Regions from separate parts of the Erwinia billingiae Eb661 genome, predicted to be linked through region 2. Evidence: predicted binding sites of a transcription regulator. Region 2 holds the regulator's gene; the other holds the start of a gene.

Region 1 (11,900 bases), 1.8 Mb from region 2:
TGTTATCAGCATGATTTAGAAAAAGGTTTTCTCTGCGTGCAAAAAAGACTGAACGGTGAAGCCCTCGAGGAATATATCAAGCCGATTGGCGGGGGATATTTCTTTGTGCTACCCGGTGTCCAGGATGATAAGCATTATCTTGGGCAGTCTTTGCTGGAAGCCTGATAGTTTCATTAAAGAACCTTCTGCTTCGTTGTGAAGCGGGAGGTTATTTTTTAATCAGTTATTTTTTTCACCCCTTTTTCCTCCTCCCAGTGCATTTATCGATTCAGAAAAACCCGTAAGAAAAATCCATCTCGTTGAATTACTTCATTATTTAATTTCTCACAGCCAGGGTGCGGGCTATTAACCGATAAAATGTTACGTCAGACGTAAAATAGATGTTGCATTGATCCTGAGATCTGTAGCACCTTATTAACAGCGGGTGTTTAAAGTGTTGACATGTCCACCACGGAGATCGCGAATGGTAAAGTGTTGTAACGGACAGATGTACCATAAACAAAGTTTCGCGGCTCCATGCGAGGGCGCTACTCCCGCTTCAACTTTCTCTTCTCTCTTATATTCTAACGGCCAACTTCTTTCTTTTTCAAACCGGTGCACAGCTGCGCTCAAACACGGCTATGCGCTAACACAATGGCCAGACAAGGCTTAAAAGGAAGCCACCGAAACCTCTAAAGCGTTCACGTAATCGCATCGATTTGCAGGTGCGGGAAATGAAACCAACTGTAAGGTGCCACTATGGGAAGACAGAAAGCAGTGATCAAAGCGCGTCGTGAAGCAAAACGTGTGCTTCGTAGCGATTCACGCAGTCACCGTCAGCGTGAAGAAGAATCGGTCACCTCGCTGGTGCAGATGGGTGGGTTAGAGTCAATTGGCATGGCGCGTGATACCCGTGACCATTCCCCGATTGAAGCCCGAAATGAAGCTCAGGCGCACTATCTTAAAGCCATAGAAAGCAAACAACTGATCTTTGCCACAGGCGAAGCCGGTTGCGGTAAAACCTGGATCAGCGCAGCGAAAGCGGCTGAGGCCCTGATTCATAAGGATGTTGACAGGATTATTGTTACGCGTCCGGTGTTGCAGGCGGATGAGGATTTGGGATTCCTCCCTGGAGATATCTCAGAAAAATTCGCTCCGTACTTCCGGCCAGTGTATGACGTTCTGGTTAAACGTCTGGGCTCTTCCTTTATGCAGTATTGTCTGCGTCCCGAAATTGGCAAAGTGGAGATCGCTCCCTTCGCCTATATGCGTGGACGAACGTTTGAAAATGCCGTGGTGATCCTTGATGAGGCGCAAAACGTCACCGCCGCCCAGATGAAGATGTTTCTGACACGCCTTGGGGAAAACGTCACCGTGATTGTGAACGGCGATATCACACAGTGTGATTTGCCGTCCCATGTGAAGTCGGGTCTCAGCGATGCGCTATCTCGCTTTGAGGACGACGACATGGTCAGCGTGGTGCGTTTCGAGAAAGAAGATTGCGTACGTTCACAGCTCTGCCAGCGTACGCTTCTCGCTTACGGCTAAGAATCTGACTAGCTGAACCGAGCCCGGATGAAAGTCCGGGCTTTTTTATGCAAAAAAAAAGTCTGAACGTAAGTTCAGACTCTTCTTCGAATATGGTGGTGAGAGAGGGGGATCACGAGGCACATCCCTGTGCCTCGCCCTTCGGGCAGCAGAGCTGTGCAAAACGGCTGTCCTGCCGTTTTGTCGAACCCTTCGAGGCTTCTCACCCCTCTCTCCTGAATTTTATGCAAAAAAAAAGTCTGAACGTGAATTCAGACTCTTCTTCGAATATGGTGGTGAGAGAGGGGTTCGAACCCTCGATACGTTGCCGTATACACACTTTCCAGGCGTGCTCCTTCAGCCACTCGGACACCTCACCATATTTTTACTGCTGCGTCCCAGAGGGGCGACGGGGCGCTACTATAGGCAGTCGCAGGGAAGCGGTCAAGCAGAATTTTCTTTGCTTCTATCAGCTTATCCTCAATCCACTCACTGATTTATCCAGAAAGTTCACAAAAATCAGGTCATAAAACTGACATCAACTAAACACAAAAATGTCATGGTTGTGTCGCAGACTGGCTCCCTGAAATGTTTAGCAAAACTTACTCATGGAGCCTTGAGTTTATGAACGTTAAAAGCCTGTTTACCCTGTCTTTGGTTGCCTCTGTTATCTCTTCCTCCGCCATCGCCGATATCGCCACTTACACCCGGGCCGCGCAGGGCGACATCACCCAGCCTGGCGGTGCCCGTCGCTTGACCGGTGACCAGACCGACGCGCTGAAAGCCTCGCTGAACAGCAATAAAGCCAAAAACGTGATCCTGTTGATTGGCGATGGCATGGGCGACTCTGAAATTACTGCAGCACGTAACTACGCTGAGGGCGCGGGCGGCTTTTTTAAAGGGATTGATGCGCTGCCGCTGACCGGGCAATACACGCATTACGCGCTGGACAAGAAAACCCATAAACCGGATTACGTCACTGACTCTGCCGCATCAGCCACCGCGTGGAGCACCGGGGTGAAATCGTATAACGGCGCAATCGGCGTGGACGTTAACGGCAACGATCACCCAACCATTATGGAAATGGCGAAAGCGGCGGGTAAGGCAACGGGCAACGTCTCAACCGCTGAGCTGGAAGATGCGACGCCAGCAGCGCAGATCGCCCATGTCACCTCGCGTAAGTGTTATGGCCCGGAAAAAACCAGCGAGCTATGCGCCAGTAATGCGTTAGAAAAAGGCGGCAGGGGATCGATTGCTGAGCAGCTGCTGAATGCCCGTGCGGATGTGACGTTCGGCGGCGGCGGTAAAACCTTCAGCGAAACCGCGAAAGCCGGCGAGTGGCAGGGCAAGACGCTGGAAGAGCAGGCTAAGCTGCGGGGTTATCAGTGGGTCAGCGATCTTAACGGCTTGACGGCCATTACCGAAGCGAATCAGGACAAACCGGTGTTAGGTCTGTTTGCTCAGGGCAACATGCCGGTGCGTTGGAAAGGGCCGAAAGCGACCTGGCACGGCAACGGTGAAGACAAGGCGATAAGTTGTGAAGTGAATGCCGAACGTCCGGCAACCACGCCGACGTTGGCGCAGATGACCGACAAAGCAATTGCGTTGTTGAGCAAGGACCAGAATGGCTTTTTCCTGCAGGTTGAAGGCGCGTCGATAGATAAGCAGGATCACGCTGCCAACCCGTGTGGTCAGATTGGCGAGACGGTCGATCTGGACGAGGCGGTACAGAAGGCGCTGGAGTTTGCCCGTAAAGACGGTAACACGCTGGTGATTGTGACGGCCGACCATGCGCACTCCAGCCAGATCGTTGCCAATGACAGCAAAGCGCCTGGCCTGACGCAAACGCTGAAGACCAAAGAGGGAGGTTTTATGACCCTCAGTTACGGCAATTCTGAGGAGGATTCTCAGGGCCACACCGGCACGCAATTGCGTATTGCTGCTTACGGTCCGCATGCGGCTAACGTTGTCGGGCTGACCGATCAGACCGATCTGTTCTACACGCTGAAATCGGCGATGGAAATCCAGTAACTTTTTCTGGTTAGCCTGGGGGAGCTTCGCTAAGCTGAATCAGCGACTCCCCTTCAGGAATAATGTCATGCGGCAGAGCTTGTTACGTGTACGCGATGGTCAGGGCGCCACCGTGTCGTTTTCTGAATTACTGTTCGATCTGATTTACGTCTTCGCCGTTACCCAACTTTCCCACTATTTGCTGCATCATCTGACGCTGGTCGGCGCGTTGCAGACGCTGTTGCTATGGTTTGCCGTCTGGCTGGCCTGGCAATACACCGCCTGGGTCACCAACTGGTTCGATCCGGAAACCCGTCAAATCCGTCTGTTGTTGTTCGCCATTATGTTGCTGGGGCTGTTTGCATCTTCAGCCTTGCCTGAAGCCTTTGGCGAAAGGGGATTGGTGTTTGCCTTATTCTACATTGCGATGCAGGTTGGCCGTGCGGCGGTGACGCTGTTCTGGTTGCCGGACAATCATCTGTTACAACGTAACTTTCAGCGCATCTTAGGCTGGATGGTGATTTCCGGGGTGTTTTGGCTGATTGGCGGTCTTGTAGAGGGTAATGGGCGGATGGTGTGGTGGGCGATCGCCATTGCCTGTACCTACATTTCGCCGATGATAGGTTTCTGGTTGCCAGTGTTAGGGCGTTCAAATACGTCCAGCGAGTGGACGATTGAGGGCCATCATCTGGCGGAGCGCAGTCAGCTGTTTGTGATTGTGGCGTTGGGGGAGACCATTCTGATCACTGGTGCGACATTGAGTGAGCTGGAGAGTTGGGATGCGCCGGTGATCATTGCCTCATTAGTGGCATTTCTTGGCAGTCTGGCGATGTGGTGGGTCTATTTCGACACCAGCAGTAAGGCGGGCAGTCATGCGATCCAGCAGTCGGAAAACCCGGGGCAAATGGGTGCCTGTTATCATTATGTGCATGTGGTATTGGTCGGGGCGATTATCGTTTGTGCGGTGGCGAACGAGTTGGTGATCGTCCATCCCGACGGGCATATGGATGCCAGCGCAATAGCGGTTTTGTTATTGGGTCCCGCCGCCTATCTGGCCGCCAACGGCATTTATAAAACGATGGTGTACCGGCGTTTCCCGCTTTCGCACATTGCCGGATTGGTGGCTCTGTTGGCGCTGTTACCGGTTTGTTTTATCACCGACAGGCTGATGATTAACGGATTAACAACAGTGGTGATGATCGCCGTCGCCGGATGGGAAAGCATATCGCGAGGGAAGGGAGTGGCTTAAGGTCAACACCGCGTTGGGTGGTAGGGCGGAGGTCAACACCGGGTTGGGTGGCACGGCGTCGGCACAGAGCGCCTTATCCGAGACGCCGTGAATCCATCCCTGGAGGCTTGGCTGCGGCATCCCTGCCGCAGACACTCGGCTAAGGCGCTCTGAGCCGCCACCTTATAGCATTGGTGTCGATGGGTGGACTGGTGGACGCACAAATCAAAGGAATGCATCGAAGAGGGTTTTGACCTGTGTGTCCACAATCAAGCATTCGATACTGAAGCTTAGGGGAAGGGAGAGAAGGTTGATAGCGAGTCTTCGGCGACAGGGATGTCGCCGCTGAGCCCCCAGGGATGGGTTCACGGCGACTTTGCGTTCAACCTCCTCTCCCTGACCTGCCACCACAGTTAGCAGGCGACTTACCCTAACTTCAGACTTTATTCGTCGAGGCTTCTCACCCCTCTCTCCTGAATTCTAGGCAAAAAAAAAGTCTGAACGTATGTTCAGACTCTTCTTCAAATATGGTGGTGAGAGAGGGGTTCGAACCCTCGATACGTTGCCGTATACACACTTTCCAGGCGTGCTCCTTCAGCCACTCGGACACCTCACCATATTGTTGTCGCAACAAGGTTGCTGACGGGCGCTAATGTAGGCAAAAGCGCTGCCGCGGTCAACTCCCTTTCTCCACTTTTCTGCGCGTTTAGCCAGTTTTGCAGCAGTTTGCTGCTTAAATCACCAAAATCCCCACTAACCACAACGAAACGGCCTATCCGCTGTTAATAACCCCATACGACCAATGCCGATCCTGACGAATACTTCATCGCGATACTATTGGTATCGCAACAATTTTTGCTTGCCAGACGCACCTTTTTCCCCGAGCCTTGAGAAAAAACAGGAGAGCAAACGTGGATATCATTTTTTACCATCCGTCATTTAATGCAGAAACCTGGATCGACGGCCTGCAACAACGCCTGCCCGACGCCCGTATCCGCCAATGGACACCCGGCGATGATGCGCCTGCCGACTTTGCGCTGGTGCGCCAGCCTCCTGTCGATATGCTGCAAGGCCGTAAAGGACTGAGAGCAGTATTCGCGCTCGGCGCGGGCGTGGATGATATTCTCGGCCAGCTGCGCCAACATCCTGAAATGCTGGCTAAAGAGGTGCCGCTATTCCGCCTGGAAGACACCGGCATGGGCCGACAGATGCAGGAATACGCTGTTTACCATGTTTTAGGCTGGTTCCGTCGCTTCACCGAATATCAACAGCAGAAGGCACAGTCGCTGTGGCAACACCTGCCTAACTACAGCCGCAAAGATTTCAGCATCGGTATTCTGGGCGCGGGCGTACTGGGGCAGAGCGTGGCAGAAAGCCTGAAGATTTGGGGCTTTCCGGTGCGTTGCTGGAGCCGCTCACCGAAAGACTTGCCGGGTGTCACCAGTTTCCATGGCGCGGAACAGCTGGGCGAATTCCTGGCCGGCAGCCAGGTGCTGATTAACCTGTTGCCCAACACGCCACAGACCGAAGGGATCCTGAACCGCAGCTTGCTTAGCCAACTTAAACCGCAGGCATTCTTGCTTAACCTCGCCCGTGGTGCGCATCTGGTCGAAGACGATCTGCTGGCGGCGATCGAAGCCGGTGAGGTCAAAGCCGCCGCGCTGGACGTCTTCGTACGTGAACCGCTCGATACTTCCCATCCGTTCTGGACGCATCCGGATATTGCCATCACGCCGCATAATGCCGCTGTAACCTTGCCAGACGAAGCTATGGACTTTATCGCGAAATCGATCGCCACCCTGGAAGCCGGTGAAATGCCTGGCGGTCTGGTCGACGTAACCCGCGGTTATTAAGTCAATCAGGGGCAGGAATGCTATTCTTGCCCTAAGCCTAAAGGAGAATGTTATGTACCCCGTTGACCTTCATATGCATACCGTTGCCAGCACTCATGCCTACAGCACACTCCGCGACTACGTGGTGCAGGCGCAAACCTGTGGCGTCAAACTGCTGGCGATCACCGATCACGGCCCGGATATGGCCGATGCACCGCACTACTGGCACTTTGTGAATATGCGCGTCTGGCCACGTGTGGTGGATGGCGTGGGCATCCTGCGCGGCATCGAGGCTAACATCAAGAATACCGACGGTGATATTGACTGCACCGGGCCGATGATGGGATCGGTGGATATCGTGGTGGCGGGCTTCCATGAACCGGTGTTCGCCCCGCGCGATAAGGCCACGCATACCGAAGCGATGATTGCGGCGATGGCCAGTGGCAATGTGCATATCATCAGCCATCCGGGCAACCCGAAATACCCGGTCGATATCCCGGCGATTGCCGAAGCGGCGGCGAAATATAACGTCGCGCTCGAGTTGAACAACTCCTCCTTTACTCATTCCCGCCCGGGCAGCGAACCTAACTGCCGCGCAATCGTCGCGGCGGTGCGCGATGCCGGCGGATGGATCTCCTGCGGATCGGATTCCCATACTGCGTTTACCCTCGGCAACTTCGAACACTGCCTGCGGATTATGAAGGAAGTGGATTTCCCGGAAGATCGCGTATTAAATGTCACCCCACGCCGCTTGCTGGATTTCCTCGAGCTGCGTACCGGCACCAAAATTGCTGAATTTGCTGATATGTGACATTGTCACAATTAACCTCTGAATGGACTGACCGTCATGAATGAATTCTCTATCATCTGCCGTATTCTTGGCTCGCTGTACAACCGCCAGCCGCAGGATCCGTTGCTGGTGCCGCTGTTTACGATGTTGCGTGAAGGCAAACTGCAGCAGCACTGGCCGCTGGAGCAGGATGAGCTATTGATCCGCCTGCAGGAAAACAGCGACCCGCAGGCGCTGGCGGGGGATTACAACGCGCTGTTTGTCGGCAGCGACTGCAAAGTGCCGCCGTACGGATCGCATTGGGATAACGGCCCGCAGGAGAGCGACGTGCGTGGCTTCCTGCAAAGCCGCGGTATGCCGTTAGGCGAAGGCCCAGCCGATCATATTGGTGCGCTGCTGCTGGCCGCTTCATGGCTGGAAGACCAGTCTGCGGCGGATGAAGTGCAGGCGCAGGTGACGCTGTTTGATGAGTATTTATTGCCGTGGGTGGGTCAGTTCCTGGGCAAAGTTGAAGCCCATGCCACCACCGCGTTTTACCGCACGCTGGCCGCGTTAAGCCGCGAAGCGATTCAGGCGATGCGTGACGAACTGGAAGAAGAAGGGGACGTCTGAGCCCTGTTCCAGCCTGAGCCATAACCTGACGTAAGCCCGCCGGTAGCCCATTAGCGACCGGCGGGCTTTTTACTGCGTTACTGCCACTCCGCGTTGGCCGATCCCAACCGCGACGCCGCCCGTGACCAGATCAACGGGGTGCCGGGTAACCACACTGGCGAACGCAGGCGATAGCCCATGCCCCACGGGGTGATTTCAATCTCGACGTTTTCATCCTGTGGCTTAAGCGGGCCCAAACCCTGCGGTTGTTCACTTTCCGGATACGGATTGTCGGTCAACAGGCAGGCAGTTCTGGCCAGCGACAGGCGGGCGGTGTAGCCGGTATTATGCAGCAGTCGCTGGCGCAAGCCTTCCAGCACCGCGGCTGCCATCAGATAACCGGTGGCATGATCCAGCGCCTGCACCGGCAGCGGCGAGGGCGCATCGCGCTGTTTCCACTGGCGGCCGCTGTCGGCAATGCCGCATCCCATTTGTACCAGGCTGTCGAAGCCACGGCGATTGCGCCATGGGCCGGTCCATCCCCACGCATTCAGGCTGACGTCCACCAATCCCGGCGACAGTTTTTGCCGGGTTTGCGCATCATACCCAAGCGCGCTCAACGCATCGGCACGGTAGCCATGCACCAGCACGTCCGCCTGACTCAGCAAGGCTTCAAAGTGCTTGCGTCCCTGCGCGGATTTCAGGTCGAGCCTGGCGCAGCGCTTACCCAGGGTCACCTCTTCTTCCAGCGAGGGTTCTTCCCAACCGGGCGGATCGAGCCGCAATACCTCAGCGCCCAGTCCGGCCAGAAATCGCGTGGCCACCGGGCCCGCAATGATGCGGGTCAGATCCAGCACGCGCACGCCATGCAGCGGACGCGCGGGGAACAGGCGCCAGGTGGGTGCCGGGCCTTCGGGCTGCAACGCCTGTTCAATTAACGCTTCGCGCCGGACGGCCTGGCCTTGCGGATGCTGCTGCCACGCCTCCACGCTGCGCATCTCGGCCGCACAGCCGCCTGCGACGACCACCGCGTCTTCCAGTGCAGTTTTATTCCACTGGCTGACGGCTACCGCAAGGCTGGCGCGATCGGCATGCTGACCGAGCACGCTTTCCATCGCCGCACGATGATGGGGCGCATTGGTATGCAGGCGGATCCAGCCATCTGCGGTGGGATAATCCCCGGCAAAAGGGTCCCACAAGGCAGGCGCGGGGCGATTAATCGGGCGGAAGCTGTGCTGGAACCAGCGTGAAGCCAGCGCGGTATTCACCTCAAGCGGATGCGGATTGCCAATCAGATCGGCCGCAGCCTGCATCGCCAGTGCGATGCTGGTGCTGGCCAGTTCGGTGACCGGATACAGCGAGCAGAGTTGCGCGTCCCCGTGGAAGGTGACCTGAGGAACGGCATCGCTGGCAGCGCGCAGCCCGTGCCAAAGCTGTTGCCAGAGGTGTGTGGTAAGCCCATTGTCCATTGCGTCCTCCTTGGATGATGCTTATCACCTTAGCAATGAACCCCGCTTTTTGCCTGGCGTTAACGCAGGCGGCGGAATTTTGGCAGACGGGCGTGCATGCGCAGATTACGCAGATTAATGACCGCAATGGCCGTGCCGGCAACCACCAGCAGCGCGCCGATAATTTTAAACATATTCATCTCGTCGCCCAGCACCACCACGCCCATAATCACCGCCAGCACCGGCGTCAGCAGCGAATACGGCATGATCAGGTTGACGTTGTAGCTGCGCAGCAGCCAGTACCACAGCGAGTAGGCGATAATCGAAGAGAAAATCGCGCTATACAGAATGCCAAACCAGCCGCGCCAGCTGGAGTGGATCAGGCTGTCGATCTGATTGGATTCCATCACCCAGGAGGCGAGGCCGACAATCGGGATCGCCAGGAAACAGAGCCAGCCGGTCATGGTCAGCGGCTTAATCGGCGGGGATTTTTTCACCAGCATATTGCTGATCGCCCAGCCCGCGGCGCTGCACAGCAAGATACACAGCACCCACCAGGAAGGAATGGTCGGGCTGCCGGCCAGCACCACCACGCCGGTCAGGGAGACGGCAATGCCGGTCATCTGCACCACCGACAGCTTCTCCTTCAGGATCACCATCGCCAGCAGCATGGCAAACGGCGTGCCGAGCTGCACCACAATCGCGCCGGTGCCGGCATCGGTGTATTTCATGCCAACAAACAGCAGTGAAAAGTGCAGAAAGCCAAAGGTAAACGCCAGCGGCACCAGATAGCGCAACTGCGCGCGGTTAACGCGGGTGAACGGGACCAAAATCAGCGCCACAACCACAAAGCGCATCAGGGTTAAAAACAGCGGGGGAAGATCGAGCAGACCCCATTTGATCGCGACGTTATTGAACGCCCAAAGGGTCACTACCAGTAAAATAAGAAAAAAATGCCGCAAAGCCACGAGACTGTCCTGTTGTGCGTGTGATCACCTTTTTATCATGGCATGAATTGCCGCTGAATTAAGCGGGATCAGGCAATTTATTTCGCACCGGGCGTTAGCTGAATTTGTTTTACTGCCCTCAGAAAAAGTGATGAGACAGCCGGCGGTCAACATGCCATCATAATCTTCAGATCCCTGTCGTCAGGTGCATGTTGATAATCATTAAGGATAACTTCCCGCTATGCCTTCTGCGCTTCCGTTAGCCATCATTCAGTTTGAAACCCCGCCTGAGGCGGTCATCGATCGCGTTGGTGAACAACAGCACTGGTTTGTTGCCGCTCTGGGCCTGCAACCCGGCGAATATGTGGTGATCCGCCCGGATTTGGGCGAAGCCCTGCCGGATGCCTGTTCCGTTGCCGCCGCGGTGCTGAGCGGCTCCTGGGCAATGGTGACCGATCACGCCGAATGGAGCGAGCGCAGCGCGGCCTGGATCCGCAGCGCGGTCGAGCAGGGCTTACCGCTGCTCGGCGTCTGTTACGGTCATCAGCTGATGGCTTACGCGCTGGGCGGGCGGGTGGATGATAATCCACGCGGCTGGGAACGCGGTCTGCAACAGCTGGAGATGAACGCCTGCTCCGCCAGCGATCCGTTACTGAGCCAGCTGCCGACGCACTTCTCCGCGTGGCTGTCCCACCGTCAGTCGGTGCTGCAGCCGCCGCCGGGCGCGCAGGTGCTGGCCGCGTCCGCACAGGATGACTGTCAGATTATCCGTTACACCCCGCAGGCGCTTTCGGTGCAGTTTCATCCGGAATTTACCGGCACCATCATGACCGCCTGTCTGCAAAGCAGCCAGAATAGTGAAATCAGTAGCCTGATGGCGCATCAGCAGGAGCCGGCCACGCCGTTGCAGCTGCTGCAAACCTTCTGGCATCAGCATCGTCAGGCCAGCAAGCTGGCCTGATTTACCCGGGCCATTGTTGTGCGTTACCTCACAATGATGGCTTCCCGACCCGCTTTCATGGCACTCCCGTCACAGTTTCCTCTTTGGCAATCTGACATGCTCATTTTTATCAATATTGTTAATGATGAGTTATTTGATTGTTAAATCGCTCCGGCGAATTTACTCCGAGGAAACCACCATGCGTTATGCATATCCGGGCACTACAGATTCATTGATCACCCTGAAGTCTCAGTACGGCAACTTTATCAACGGTGAGTTTGTGCCGCCGGTTAACGGGGCCTATTTCGAGAACACCTCGCCGGTAAATGGATCGGTGATCGGTGAGTTCCCCCGTTCCGATAAAGATGATGTGGAAAAAGCGCTGGATGCAGCCCATGCCGCTGCCGACGCCTGGGGCAAAACCTCTGTTCAGGCGCGTTCACTGGCGTTGCTGAAAATTGCCGACCGGCTGGAAGAGAATCTGGAATTTATCGCGGTAAACGAAACCTGGGACAACGGCAAACCGGTGCGCGAAACGCTGGCCGCCGACCTGCCGCTGGCGGTGGATCATTTCCGTTATTACGCCGGCTGTATTCGCGCTCAGGAAG
Region 2 (11,900 bases):
ATCGCTCAAGTCAGGTGCCGGTCAGCTACCCTCAATCCGCATCGCAGCCATAAAAAAACCGCCCACGTTGGGGCGGTTCTTAAACGGTTAGCGCGGTTAAGCGTTGGCGTTCTTGTTCAGCGTTTTCTTCACAAACTGCCAGCTCACCAGCAGCACCACCAGCCAGGCGACACCGACATACAGCGAAATTCGCGTATCCGGGAAGTAGCCAATCAGGCCGATGATAAAGACGAGGAACAGGATGCCTACGATGGCGGTAAAGATGCCGCCTGGCACGGCAAACTTCAACGCTTTCGCCTGCTCTTTGGTCAGCGAGCGGCGGAAACCAATCTGGGCGAAGAGGATCATAATCCACACCCAAACGGTGGCAAAGGTCGCCAGTGAGGCGATCACCAGGAACACTTTTTCCGGCATCAGGTAGTTCAGATAGACCGCCACCAGCATCGCCGCCATCATCACCAGCACCGTCACCCACGGAATGCCGCGACGGGAAACCGTAGCGAACATTTTCGGCGCGTGGCCCTGCTCGGCCATACCGTGCAGCATACGTCCGACGCCAAACACATCGCTGTTAATCGCCGACAGTGAGGCGGTGATCACCACAAAGTTCAGGATTGCCGCCGCGGCCGCAATGCCCATATGCTGGAAGGTCAGCACGAACGGGCTGCCGTTGGTGCCGACCTGGTTCCACGGGAAAATCGACATAATCACGAACAGCGTGCCGACGTAGAACACCAGAATACGCAGCGGAACGGTATTGATCGCTTTCGGGATCGAGGTTTCAGGATCTTTCGCTTCACCTGCGGTGATGCCGATGATCTCAATGCCGCCATAGGCAAACATCACAATCTGCAGTGACAGCACCATGCCAATCACCCCGTGGGCGAAGAAGCCGCCGTTGGTCCACAGATTATGGATGCCGGTCGGCTGACCGCCATTGCCGATACCCCAGAAGATGATGCCGATACCGGCGACAATCATAATAATGATGGTCGCGACCTTGAACAGCGACAGCCAGAACTCCACTTCCCCGAACACTTTCACCGTGGCCATGTTAATGGCGCCGATAATCAGCACCACGCTCAGCACCCAGATCCAGTGCGGAACGTCCGGGAACCAGACGCCCATATAGATACCAAAGGCGGTGACATCGGCGATGGCGACAATCAGGATTTCAAAACAGTAGGTCCAGCCGGTGATATACCCGGCCAGCGGGCCAAGGTAGTCCTGCGCATAGCGCGAAAAGGAGCTGGCCTGAGGATTGTTGACGGACATTTCGCCGAGCGCGCGCATGATGATATACGCAATCGCGCCGCCGATAATATACGCGAGAATCACGCTCGGACCGGCCATTTTCATCGCGTCTGCCGAGCCATAGAACAGCCCGGTGCCGATTGCCGATCCCAATGCCATAAAACGAATGTGGCGGGTACTCAGTCCCTTTTTGAGCGTATTTTTTGTCATGTTTCGGGTTCTGCTTTCACTCTGACTGCGTCTTCTGCCGCACGGGCAACAGAAGACGCGGGGGTTAAGACTATTTCTGCTGCGCGCTGACCTGCTCACGACTGCCGGAGACGCGGTCATACACGGCCACCAGTACCAGCATGGCCAGCGATGGCGGCAACCAGGCCAGACCTTGTTCTGCCAGCGGCAGATGCTGGGCGAACGCCGGCAGCAAATCTTTCCAGCCGGTGGTTTTGATCGCATCAACAATGCCGAACAGCAGGCTGACCAGCATGGTTGGCGCAATAATGCGGGTGTTTTTGTTCCACCAGCTCAGGGTAAAGCTCAGCAGCACCAGCACGATGCACGGCGGATAAATCGCGGTCAGCACCGGAATGGAGATGGCAATCAAATGGCTCAGGCCGAGGTTAGACACCACCATTGAGAACAGACCCAGTACAAACACCAGCTGGCGATAGCTCAGCGGCAGGTACTGCTCAAAGAACTCGGCACAGGCACAGGTCAGGCCAACTGCCGTCACCATGCAGGCCACAAAGATCAGCGCGGCAAGAAACACGCTGCCCATGCCACCGAAGGTCTGCTGAACATAGGCGTGCAGGATAGCTGCGCCGTTGGCACCCTGATCAACGATAGCTGAACTGTTGGAACCCAGCTTGAACAGCGCCAGATACACCAGCGTCAGGCCAACACCGGCAATCAAACCGGCCAGCACGGTATAACGCGTCAGCAATTTCGCGTCACTGACGCCACGCGAACGCGCTGCGTTGACAATCACGATGCCGAACACCATCGCCCCCAGCGTATCCATGGTCAGGTAACCATTGACGAAGCCGCTGGAGAACGCCGCATGTTGATACGCCTCGGTCGCCGGGGCCAGGCCGCCAGCAGGCCATATCAGCGCCGCAATGCCCAATATCGCCAGCGCCACAATTTTCAGCGGCGCCAGGAAGTGGCCAACGGTATCCAGCAGTTTGCCGGGATACAGGGAAATGCCGATCACCAGCGAGAAGTAAATCAGGCTGTAGATAAACAGCGGCAGCCAGCCGTCACCGGTCAGTGGCGCGATGCCGACTTCAAACGAGACGGTTGCGGTACGCGGCGTGGCGAACAGCGGGCCAACGGCAAGATAGCAAACGGTGGCCAGCACCAGACCGGCCGCTTTACCGATTGGCGTACTCAGCGCATCCACGCCGCCGCCGACACGGGCCAACGCAATGACGGTGATCACCGGCAGACCTACGGCAGTGAGCAGGAAGCCGAGGGCCGCAATCCAGACATGTTCACCAGACTGGATGCCGACCATAGGCGGGAAAATAATGTTACCTGCACCCACAAACAGCGCAAAGGTCATAAACCCCAGTGCCAGGATGTCTTTGGAAGTTAAACGATTCGTCATAAGCAGAAAATTAGCCCGTACTGGTGTTAAGTGAAGTCGCGATGTCAGCTTCATCACCCTGCCTGCACTAAAAACGCCAGAATTTCAGACCGATACAGGGCGATTGTCTGTCCTGTGGTCACTCTGGTAGCGGATTTGCGCTGATTTTAATCTGTTTACAGGGGGATAACGTAAAAACGGCGCTAAGTAAACCGTTTATAGGGCAGAAAGGCAAGGCGGGATCGGAAAAGCAGAGCGATATGTTGCAAAAAAAGAACCAGCCAGTGTATCGCTTCAGGTTATCGGCTGGATGCCTTACATGATTTGTATTTTATTTGTGCAACGCGGGGTTAATTTCTGCAGGGAATGGCCGGATGATGCACAAAAGGCGCGGAATTCCGCGCCTTTTACACAGGTTGATGCAGGGTTACCAGACGTCTTTGGCGATATCGACCACCAGACGCAGCTTCGCCCACTGCTGCTCTTCGGTCAGGCTGTTGCCCTCTTCAGTGGAGGCAAAGCCACACTGCGGGCTCAGGCAGATTTGATCGAGGCTGACAAACTGCGCCGCTTCGGCAATCCGCGCTTTCACCGTTTGCGGATTTTCCAGCTCACCGTTTTTAGTGGTGATCAGGCCCAGCACCACCTGCTGCTTGCCGGGTTTGATAAAGCGCAGAGGCTCGAAGCCGCCGGAACGCTCGTTATCATATTCCAGGAAGAAGGCATCAATATTCACGGTGCCGAACAGAATTTCTGCCACCGGCTCATAGCCGCCTTCGGAGATCCAGGTTGAACGGAAGTTGCCGCGACAGACATGCAGACCAATGGTCAGATCGTCCGGCTTGCCTTCGATGGCTTTATTCAGCACCTGCGCATAAATGCGCGCCAGCTGTTCTGGATCGTCGCCGCGCTCGCGGATCTGGCTTTTCTGATCTTCAGAACAGAGGTAAGCCCAGACGGTGTCGTCGAGCTGCAGGTAACGGCAGCCGGCCGCATAAAATGCGCTAATCGCGTCACGGTAGACGGTGGCCAGATCGTCGAAGTAGTCGTTAAGATCCGGGTAAACGTTGGCGTCGATCGCCTTACGGCCACCGCGGAAGTGCATCACGCTTGGGCTAGGAATGGTCATTTTCGCCACCGCGTCGCCGCTGATACTTTTCAGGTAGCGGAAGTCTTCCAGCATCGGATGGTTACCGAAGGCGATCTTGCCGGTGACACGGATACCGTGGGCTTTGGTCTGCACGCCGTTGAACTGGATGCCCTGCTCAGACTCATAGCGCTCAACGCCTTCCAGGCCATCGAAGAAGTCAAAGTGCCACCACGCGCGGCGGAATTCACCGTCGGTGACCACCTTCAGTCCACAGGCGCGCTGATGAGTGACCACATCACGAATGGCTTCATCTTCAATACGACGCAGGGCAACGGCATCAATCTCACCCTTCTGGAACTGCTCGCGCGCCTGTTTGATGGCGGCGGGACGAAGGAAGCTGCCTACCACTTCGGCACGATACTGAGCTGAATCTCTTTGCATGTTGTGTCACTCCTGACCTGCGCACACGCGCATAATTTACCGGTGAAATTATCACGAATCGTTATTCTTAGACTTCTGGATGTCTATATGTCCAGACGCAAGAGTGTCATGAGAGCGACGCTGGCGCAAACGAGGATAATTCATCAGACATGAAAAAAATTCATCTTGGCCGGTGTTAACGATCCTCAATCAGCGCACGCGCCTGACTGACCTGCTCTGGCGATAACGGCAGATATCCCGCCTGGGTGACCAGCGCCTGGCCGTCAGCGGATAACACGTGATGAAGAAACGCGGCGGTAAGAGGTTCCAGCGGCTTGCCGGGTGGTTTATTGACGTACAGGTACAGCTTGCGGGCGTAAGGATAACGGCCGCTGCGAATATTGGCCGCATCCGGCGCCACCCAGTTCTGGCCATCGCGGGACACCGGTAATGTCTTCACACCGCTGAGATGAATGCCCATGCTGGCATAGCCAATGGCATTCAGCGTGCCCGCCACGGCCTGCACCACCGCCGCAGAGCCGGGATATTCCCCGACATCATTGCGGAAATCGCCATTGCACAACGCCTGCTGCTTGAAAAAGCCCCAGGTGCCGGAAGCGGAATTGCGGCCAAAACGCTGCAAAGGACGGGACACCCAGCTTGGTTGAGTTAACTGCACATCGCCCCAGCGATGCACCGCGGAGAGCGCGCCACAGCGCCGGGTAACGGAAAAGATCGCATCGAGCTGCTGCGTATTCAGACCCTTGATCGGGTTGTCCTGATTGACCACCACCACCAGCGCATCCATCGCCACCGGCACGGCCAGCGGTGGATAGCCATAGCGGTCCTCGAACAGCTGGCGCTCAACCGCCTGCATCGGGCGACTCATTGCGCCAATCTGCGCCGCGCCGGCCGCCAGCGAGGTGGGTGCGGTAGAGGAACCAGCGGCCTGCACCTGCACATTTACGCCCGGAAACTGCCGGTTGAAGCTATCGCCCCACAGCGTCATTAAGCTGCCGAGGGTATCCGAGCCAACGCTGGTCAGGTTACCGGCCAGCATCCCCTCTTGTGCCTGGGTGGTCAGGCTGAAACAGGCCAGCAGCATCAGAAACAGCTTTTTCATCACAGGGTTCCGCTACGATCATCGAACCGCATTCTGTGCCAACTCGCTGCTGACAATCAACCTTGGTGGTAAGGAGAAGCTGAAACAGGTCTCTTTGCCAGGCTGGCTGGTGATGTCCAGCCGGGTGTTGTGGTGGCTGAGCGCATGCTTGACGATCGCCAGGCCAAGCCCGCTGCCGCCGGTTTGCCGCGAACGGGCCTTATCGACGCGGTAAAAGCGCTCGGTCAGCCGGGGAATATGCTCTTGTGCAATGCCCGGACCGTTATCCTTCACCTTAAATTGCGCGCCCTGTGGAGTTCTCAGCCAGCTGATATCGATGCGCGTGCCGGCCGGCGTGTGGTTAACCGAGTTGTACACCAGGTTTGAGATGGCGCTGCGCAGCTGTTCATCATTGCCATACACCCGCAAATCCGCGTCCATCGTGAAGTGAATCTCGTGCCGGCCCTGGCTCAGGGTTTCCGCTTCACGCTGCAGCAGACGCAGCATCATCGGCACGTCGACTTTTTCCTGCAGATCCAGCGCCGGTGCGGCTTCAATCCGCGACAGGGTCAGCAACTGTTTCACCAGGCCGTCCATGCGGCGGGTCTGCTCCTGCATGGTGTGCAGGGCCTTGTCACGCAGCGGGCCTTCCATCACCGAATCGTTCATCATCTCCAGATAGCCCTGCAGCACCGTTAACGGCGTGCGTAGCTCATGGCTGACGTTAGCAAAGAAGTTGCGCCGGGCGCCCTCAAGCTGATGCATCTGCGTGACGTCACGGGCTACCAGCAGCCATTGCCCTTCCGAATAGGGCATTACGCGGAATTCCAGCTGACGATTGCTGTTCAGCACCAGCGTCAACGGTCGGGTAAAATCGCGCTTCCGCACATAGCGGGTAAACTCGGGATAGCGCAGCAGGTTAAGGATGTTCTGACCATTGTCTTCCGGCCAGCGCAGTCCCAGCATCTGTTGCGCCAGGCCGTTACACCAGAAAATGGTGCCCTCTTCGGTGGTCAATACCACCGCATCAGGTAAGGATTCGGCGCCACTGCGAAAGCGTTTGATCAGATGGCCCAGCTCACGCCGACGCCGGCGATTTCTCGCCTGCATCTGGTAAAGGCCATAAAAGAGAGGTTCCCAACTGCCGCGCCCCGCCGGTGGCGTCATGCTGCGGTCAATCCACAGCCAGTGGGATAAACGAAGTAAATTAGCGAAATGCCAGCCCAAAACGGCTAACACCGATACCAGTAGCAGCCAGGGCAGGTAGCCCACCAGCAGCCCCAAAATCAGGGCCGGAAGGCAGGCGAGCACCACTTCCAGCAACAATCTCTTCCAGGAGAGGCGTTCCAACACGGTGAAGACTCCAGTGCGAACGATCAGTAACGTGCAGAGAAACGGTAACCTGTTCCGCGAACCGTCTGCACCATGCGATCGTGCCCGGTCAGTTCCAGCGCTTTACGCAAGCGGCGAATATGAACGTCAACGGTACGATCTTCGACGTACACGTTAGTGCCCCAGACATGATTAAGCAACTGCTCACGGCTGTAAACCCGCTCAGGATGGGTCATAAAGAAATGCAGCAGCTTGTATTCCGTCGGCCCCATTTCCAGCGGCTGGGTGTCTGACATCACGCGATGAGACGAAGGATCCAGGCTCAGTCCCTGCATCTCAATCACTTCTTCCACCGCCATTGGCGAGATCCTGCGCATTACCGCTTTAATCCGCGCCACCAACTCTTTCGGCGAAAACGGCTTGGTAATATAGTCGTCAGCCCCCACTTCCAGACCGCGAACGCGATCTTCTTCTTCACCGCGCGCCGTCAGCATCATCACCGGAATGTCGCGGGTCATCGCTTCACGCTTTAAATGCTTGATAAACTGAATGCCTGAACCACCCGGGAGCATCCAGTCCAACAGGATCAAATCAGGCCAGGGTTCGATAAGCAAATTGACCGCACTGTCATAATCTTCCGCTTCTATCGGTTGATAGTCATTTTGCTCCAGCACGAAACACAACATCTCACGGATTGGGGCTTCATCTTCGACTACCAGAATACGCTTAGCCATTATTGCTCCTGCTACTGTGACGGAATGTCACTGGATTTGCGGCGTCATTATGCGTCAGTTTTATGACAGTTTTATGAAAAAAGCACGGCCCGGGCCGCCGTTTTATAACACTTTTGTGAAGGTTACAGTCATTCAGACTGGGGTTTTACGCGTTGCTGTTTATAATCGTCGACTCTGCCTTGCGCCTTAAAGGGATCTCATGCGAATTATCCACACGTCAGACTGGCATCTGGGCCAATTTTTTTACACCAAAAGCCGCGCCCCGGAACATCAGGCTTTTACAGACTGGCTGCTGGCTCAGGCGGTGGAACATCAGGTGGATGCCATTATCATCGCGGGGGATATTTTCGACACCGGTTCGCCGCCCAGCTATGCGCGCGAGCTGTATAACCGTTTCGTGGTCAACCTCCAGCAAACCGGCTGTCAGCTGGTGGTGCTGGGTGGCAATCATGATTCCGTCGCCACGCTGAATGAATCGCGTGAGCTGCTGGCCTGTCTCAACACCCGGGTGATCGCCGCGGCCAGTGACGATATCGCCCAGCAGGTGGTGATCCTGAATAAGCGCAATGGCGAACCTGGCGCGGTCCTGTGCGCCATTCCCTTCCTTCGCCCGCGTGACATCACCGTCAGCCAGGCCGGTCAGTCTGGCCATGAGAAGCATCAGACCCTGCTGGAGGCCATCACCCAGCATTACGATCGCTGCTGGCAGGCGGCGCAGGCCGAGCGGCAAAGGCTGGATTTACCGTTGCCGATTATTGCTACCGGCCATCTGACCACCGTCGGCGTGACCAAAAGTGATGCGGTACGCGATATCTATATCGGCACGCTGGATGCTTTTCCGGCCCAGGCATTTCCCCCGGCGGATTACATCGCGCTCGGCCATATCCACCGCGCGCAGCGCATCGCCAACACGGAGCATATTCGCTACAGCGGCTCCCCTATTCCGCTCAGTTTTGACGAGTTGGGCAAAGACAAAAGCGTGTTTCTGGTCGACTTTGCCGACGGCAAGCTGAGCCAGGTTGAAACGCTCTCTGTCCCGCTGTTTCAGCCGATGCAGATGATCAAAGGCTCGCTGGAAGAGATTGAGCAGCAGCTGGCCGCGATTGCGCCGCGTGAAGATGGCAAGCCGGTGTGGCTGGATATCGAGATTTCCACCCAGGCGTGGCTGAACGACCTTCAGCGGCGTATTCAGGAACTGACCCAGGAAATGCCGGTAGAGGTGGTGCTGTTGCGCCGCAGCCGCGAGCAACGGGAACAGGTTATCGACCGGCAAAACAATGAAACCCTCAGCGAACTCAGCGCGCAGGAGGTGTTTAGCCGCCGTCTGGCGCTGGAAGAAAATGAACAGCCTGAACGGCTGGCGCGGGCGACGGCGCTGTTCACCCTGACGCTGGCAGAAATTGATGATGAGGTGCAACCGTGAAAATCCTGACGCTGCGGTTCAAAAACCTCAACTCGCTGAAAGGCGAATGGAAGATAGATTTTACCGCCGAGCCCTTTGCCAGCAACGGTTTGTTTGCCATTACCGGCCCGACCGGCGCGGGAAAAACCACCCTGCTGGATGCCATCTGCCTGGCGCTGTACCACGAGACGTCGCGGCTGGGGAAACTCTCGCAGACGCAGAACGATTTGATGACCCGCGACACCTCAGAATGTCTGGCCGAGGTTGAATTTGAAGTGAAAGGCGTGGCCTGGCGGGCATTCTGGAGCCAGAACCGCGCACGCGGCGCGGTGGATGGCAATCTGCAGGCCCCGCGCGTCGAGCTGGCCCGCTGTGATGACAACAAAATCGTTGCCGATAAGGTGAAAGACAAGCTGGATATGCTGACCGCGCTGACCGGGCTGGATTTCGAGCGTTTCACCAAATCGATGATGCTGTCGCAAGGGCAGTTTGCCGCCTTTCTGAATGCCGATGCCAACAGCCGGGCAGAGCTGCTGGAAGAGCTGACCGGCACCGAAATCTACGGTCGCCTGTCCGCCAACGTCTTTGAACGGCATAAAAACGCCAAAGTGGCGCTGGATACGCTGCGTGCGCAGGCCAGCGGCATGGCGCTGCTCGACGAAGAGCAACTGCAGCTGCTAACAACCCAGTTAGAGCAGTTGGTGTCGGATGAGCAGGTACTCACTTCGCAACATCAGCAGCACAGCCTTTTATGGCAATGGCAGCAGCAATATCACGCGGCCTTGCAGGCGCTGAAAGCGGCCGAAGACGATCATCAGCAGGCCGAAAGCGCCTGGCAACATGACAGCGGCGAGCTGGCGCGTCTGGTTCAGGCCGAACCGGCAGAAAAACTGCGCCCGCTCTGGCAACAACGCGAACAGTATCAGCAGGATGCGCATCAGCTCAGCATCCAGCTGCAGAACCTGTCCCAGCAAAAGGATCGGGCTCAGCAGCAGCTGACCGGCTTAACCCAGCAGCTGAAAGCGGCCGATGAGGCACGGCAACAGCATGAAGCGCATCGCCAGCAGCAGGAAACGGTGATTACCGACAGGGTGCTGCCGCTGGATAACCGCATCGCCACGCTGGACCAGCAAAACCAGCTGCTCGAAAAAGAGGTCAGTGAGTACCAACAATCTCTTAATCGTCGGCAGGATGCCCTGCAGCAGAACCAGAAATCCCAGGCTGAGAAGCAACTTCAGCAGCAGCAAACCCGCCAATGGCAGCAGGCACATCCGCACTTTTCCGGCTGGGGTGCCTCCCTTCCCCTGTGGCGCGTGCGCTTTGAGCAGCAGCATCAGAGCGAACTGGCGCTGACTGCACTGCAGGCACGCAGTGCACAACAGGCCGCTCAGGTGGTTCAGCAGGAACAGCATTACACCGCGCTCGATCGGCAGATACAGCCTCAGCAACAGCAGCTGGAACAGGCCAAAACCCGCTGTGATGAAGCTGAAAAATTGCATCACCAGCGTCAGCTGCAGCATCCGGAAGATCGGCTGCAGGCCTCGCTGGCCCAGCTCAGCCAGCAACGTCCACTCCGACAAACGCTGGCGCTGCTGATCCCGCAGTGGCAGCAGTTGCAGACCCGCATGCAGCGACAGCAAACCAGTCAGTCAGAGGGTCAGAAACAGCTGAAGCTGACCGAACAGCAACTCGAGGTGCTGCGCGCGAACTGGAAAGAGAAGCATCAGCACTGGCAGGATCTGGAGAAGCGCTGCGAGCTTGAGAGGCGCATTGCCGGGCTGGAGCAGCAGCGGGCCTTACTGGAAGCCGGTCAGCCTTGTCCGCTGTGTGGCGCGTGCGAGCATCCTGCAATTGCCGACTATCAGGCCCTTGAGCCGTCAGAAAATCAGCAGCGGCTGGTCAAACTGAAAGCCGAGGTCGATAGCCTGAAAGATCAGGGCACGGCGACGCGGGAACAGTTGAAAAACCTGCAGCAGCAGGCGGAGAAAGAGCAGCAGCTGCGGGAAGAGAACGATCGTGAAGCCGCACAGTTACAAAGCCAGTGGCAGACCGCAGTCGATGGCCTGGCGTTAACCCTGACGCTGGCAGACCGGGAAGAAACGCAGCAATGGCTGGCCGCTCAGGATCAGTCAGAAGCTGAGGGTCAGGCTAACTTACTCAGCCTGCAGCAAAGCGCGCGAGAACTGCAACAGCAGAAAGATGCGCTGAACCAGCGGCAGAATGAGCTGGCAGCATTGCTGCAGCAGCAACAGCTGGCAGGTCAGCAACTGCTTACTACCCGACAGGCGCTGAGCGAGCTGGAGCAGCAGCATAAACAGCAGCAGGCCGCCGTGCAGCAGCAGCGCGACGACCTGCAGGCCTCGCTGGCCGAATCTGCGCTGACGCCACCCGAGCCGGGCAGCCATGAAAGCTGGCTGGCCAGCAGACAAGATGAGTGGCAGCAGTGGCTGAAAGCGGAGCAGGCGCTAACTGACCTGTTGCCACAGCTGACGACCCTTGCCACTCAGCAGCAGGCATTGAGCGATGAAATCGGCCGCGAAAAATCGCGCCTTGCGGAACTGGCACTGCGCCTTAACACCGAAGCTGAATCGCTGAGCGAATTGCGAGCCCAACGCCTGCAGCTGTTTGGCGAGCAGGCAACTTCAGCGGTACAACAGCAGCTGCGTCTGGATTCTCAGCGTCACGCCGAAAGCAGCCAAGCCTGCCTGCAGCAGTGGCAGACAGAGCAGAACCAGTTAAATACACTGACCGGACAGCATAACTCACTATCTGAGCAGTCGGTTACGCTGGCACGACGGCTTGAAGATGCTCAGCAAGCGTTGAATACCGCACTGGCCGCCAGTCACTTCAGTGATGAAGCGGCCTTCACTGCCGCATTGCTGGATGAAGAGCAGACGCTGAAACTGCGTGCATTGCAAAAGCAGCACGACCAGCGTCGCCAGCAAGCCAGCGTATTGCTGCAACAGGCGCAAAAAATCCGG

What was found. Region 2 encodes PhoB, which activates phosphate uptake and scavenging genes when phosphate is short. Its sites were predicted from a motif close to CTGTCATAAAACTGNCNNAT; they were not measured.
Region 1: phoA (alkaline phosphatase) is a predicted target of PhoB. The motif match lies at 2,028-2,047, and genes of this name have one in related genera.

What each region holds. Positions count from the first base shown of each region.
Region 1 is NC_014306.1:2,939,430-2,951,329, reverse strand. It holds gene efeB (iron uptake transporter deferrochelatase/peroxidase subunit) at 1-165, shown strand, start outside; gene phoH (phosphate starvation-inducible protein PhoH) at 739-1,527, shown strand; tRNA gene EBC_RS14850 (tRNA-Ser) at 1,798-1,885, opposite strand; gene phoA (alkaline phosphatase) at 2,131-3,537, shown strand; gene EBC_RS14840 (low temperature requirement protein A) at 3,605-4,765, shown strand; tRNA gene EBC_RS14835 (tRNA-Ser) at 5,273-5,360, opposite strand; gene ghrA (glyoxylate/hydroxypyruvate reductase GhrA) at 5,656-6,597, shown strand; gene EBC_RS14825 (phosphatase) at 6,650-7,387, shown strand; gene EBC_RS14820 (TorD/DmsD family molecular chaperone) at 7,424-7,978, shown strand; gene EBC_RS14815 (CoA transferase) at 8,056-9,426, opposite strand; gene EBC_RS14810 (DMT family transporter) at 9,486-10,373, opposite strand; gene EBC_RS14805 (glutamine amidotransferase) at 10,594-11,313, shown strand; gene exaC (acetaldehyde dehydrogenase ExaC) at 11,492-11,900, shown strand, end outside.
Region 2 is NC_014306.1:1,133,011-1,144,910, reverse strand. It holds gene EBC_RS06550 (histidine-type phosphatase) at 1-53, shown strand, start outside; gene proY (proline-specific permease ProY) at 97-1,464, opposite strand; gene brnQ (branched-chain amino acid transport system II carrier protein) at 1,535-2,860, opposite strand; gene EBC_RS06535 (cobalamin-independent methionine synthase II family protein) at 3,267-4,370, opposite strand; gene EBC_RS06530 (PstS family phosphate ABC transporter substrate-binding protein) at 4,546-5,472, opposite strand; gene phoR (phosphate regulon sensor histidine kinase PhoR) at 5,491-6,804, opposite strand; gene phoB (phosphate response regulator transcription factor PhoB) at 6,828-7,517, opposite strand; gene sbcD (exonuclease subunit SbcD) at 7,717-8,940, shown strand; gene EBC_RS06510 (SbcC/MukB-like Walker B domain-containing protein) at 8,937-11,900, shown strand, end outside.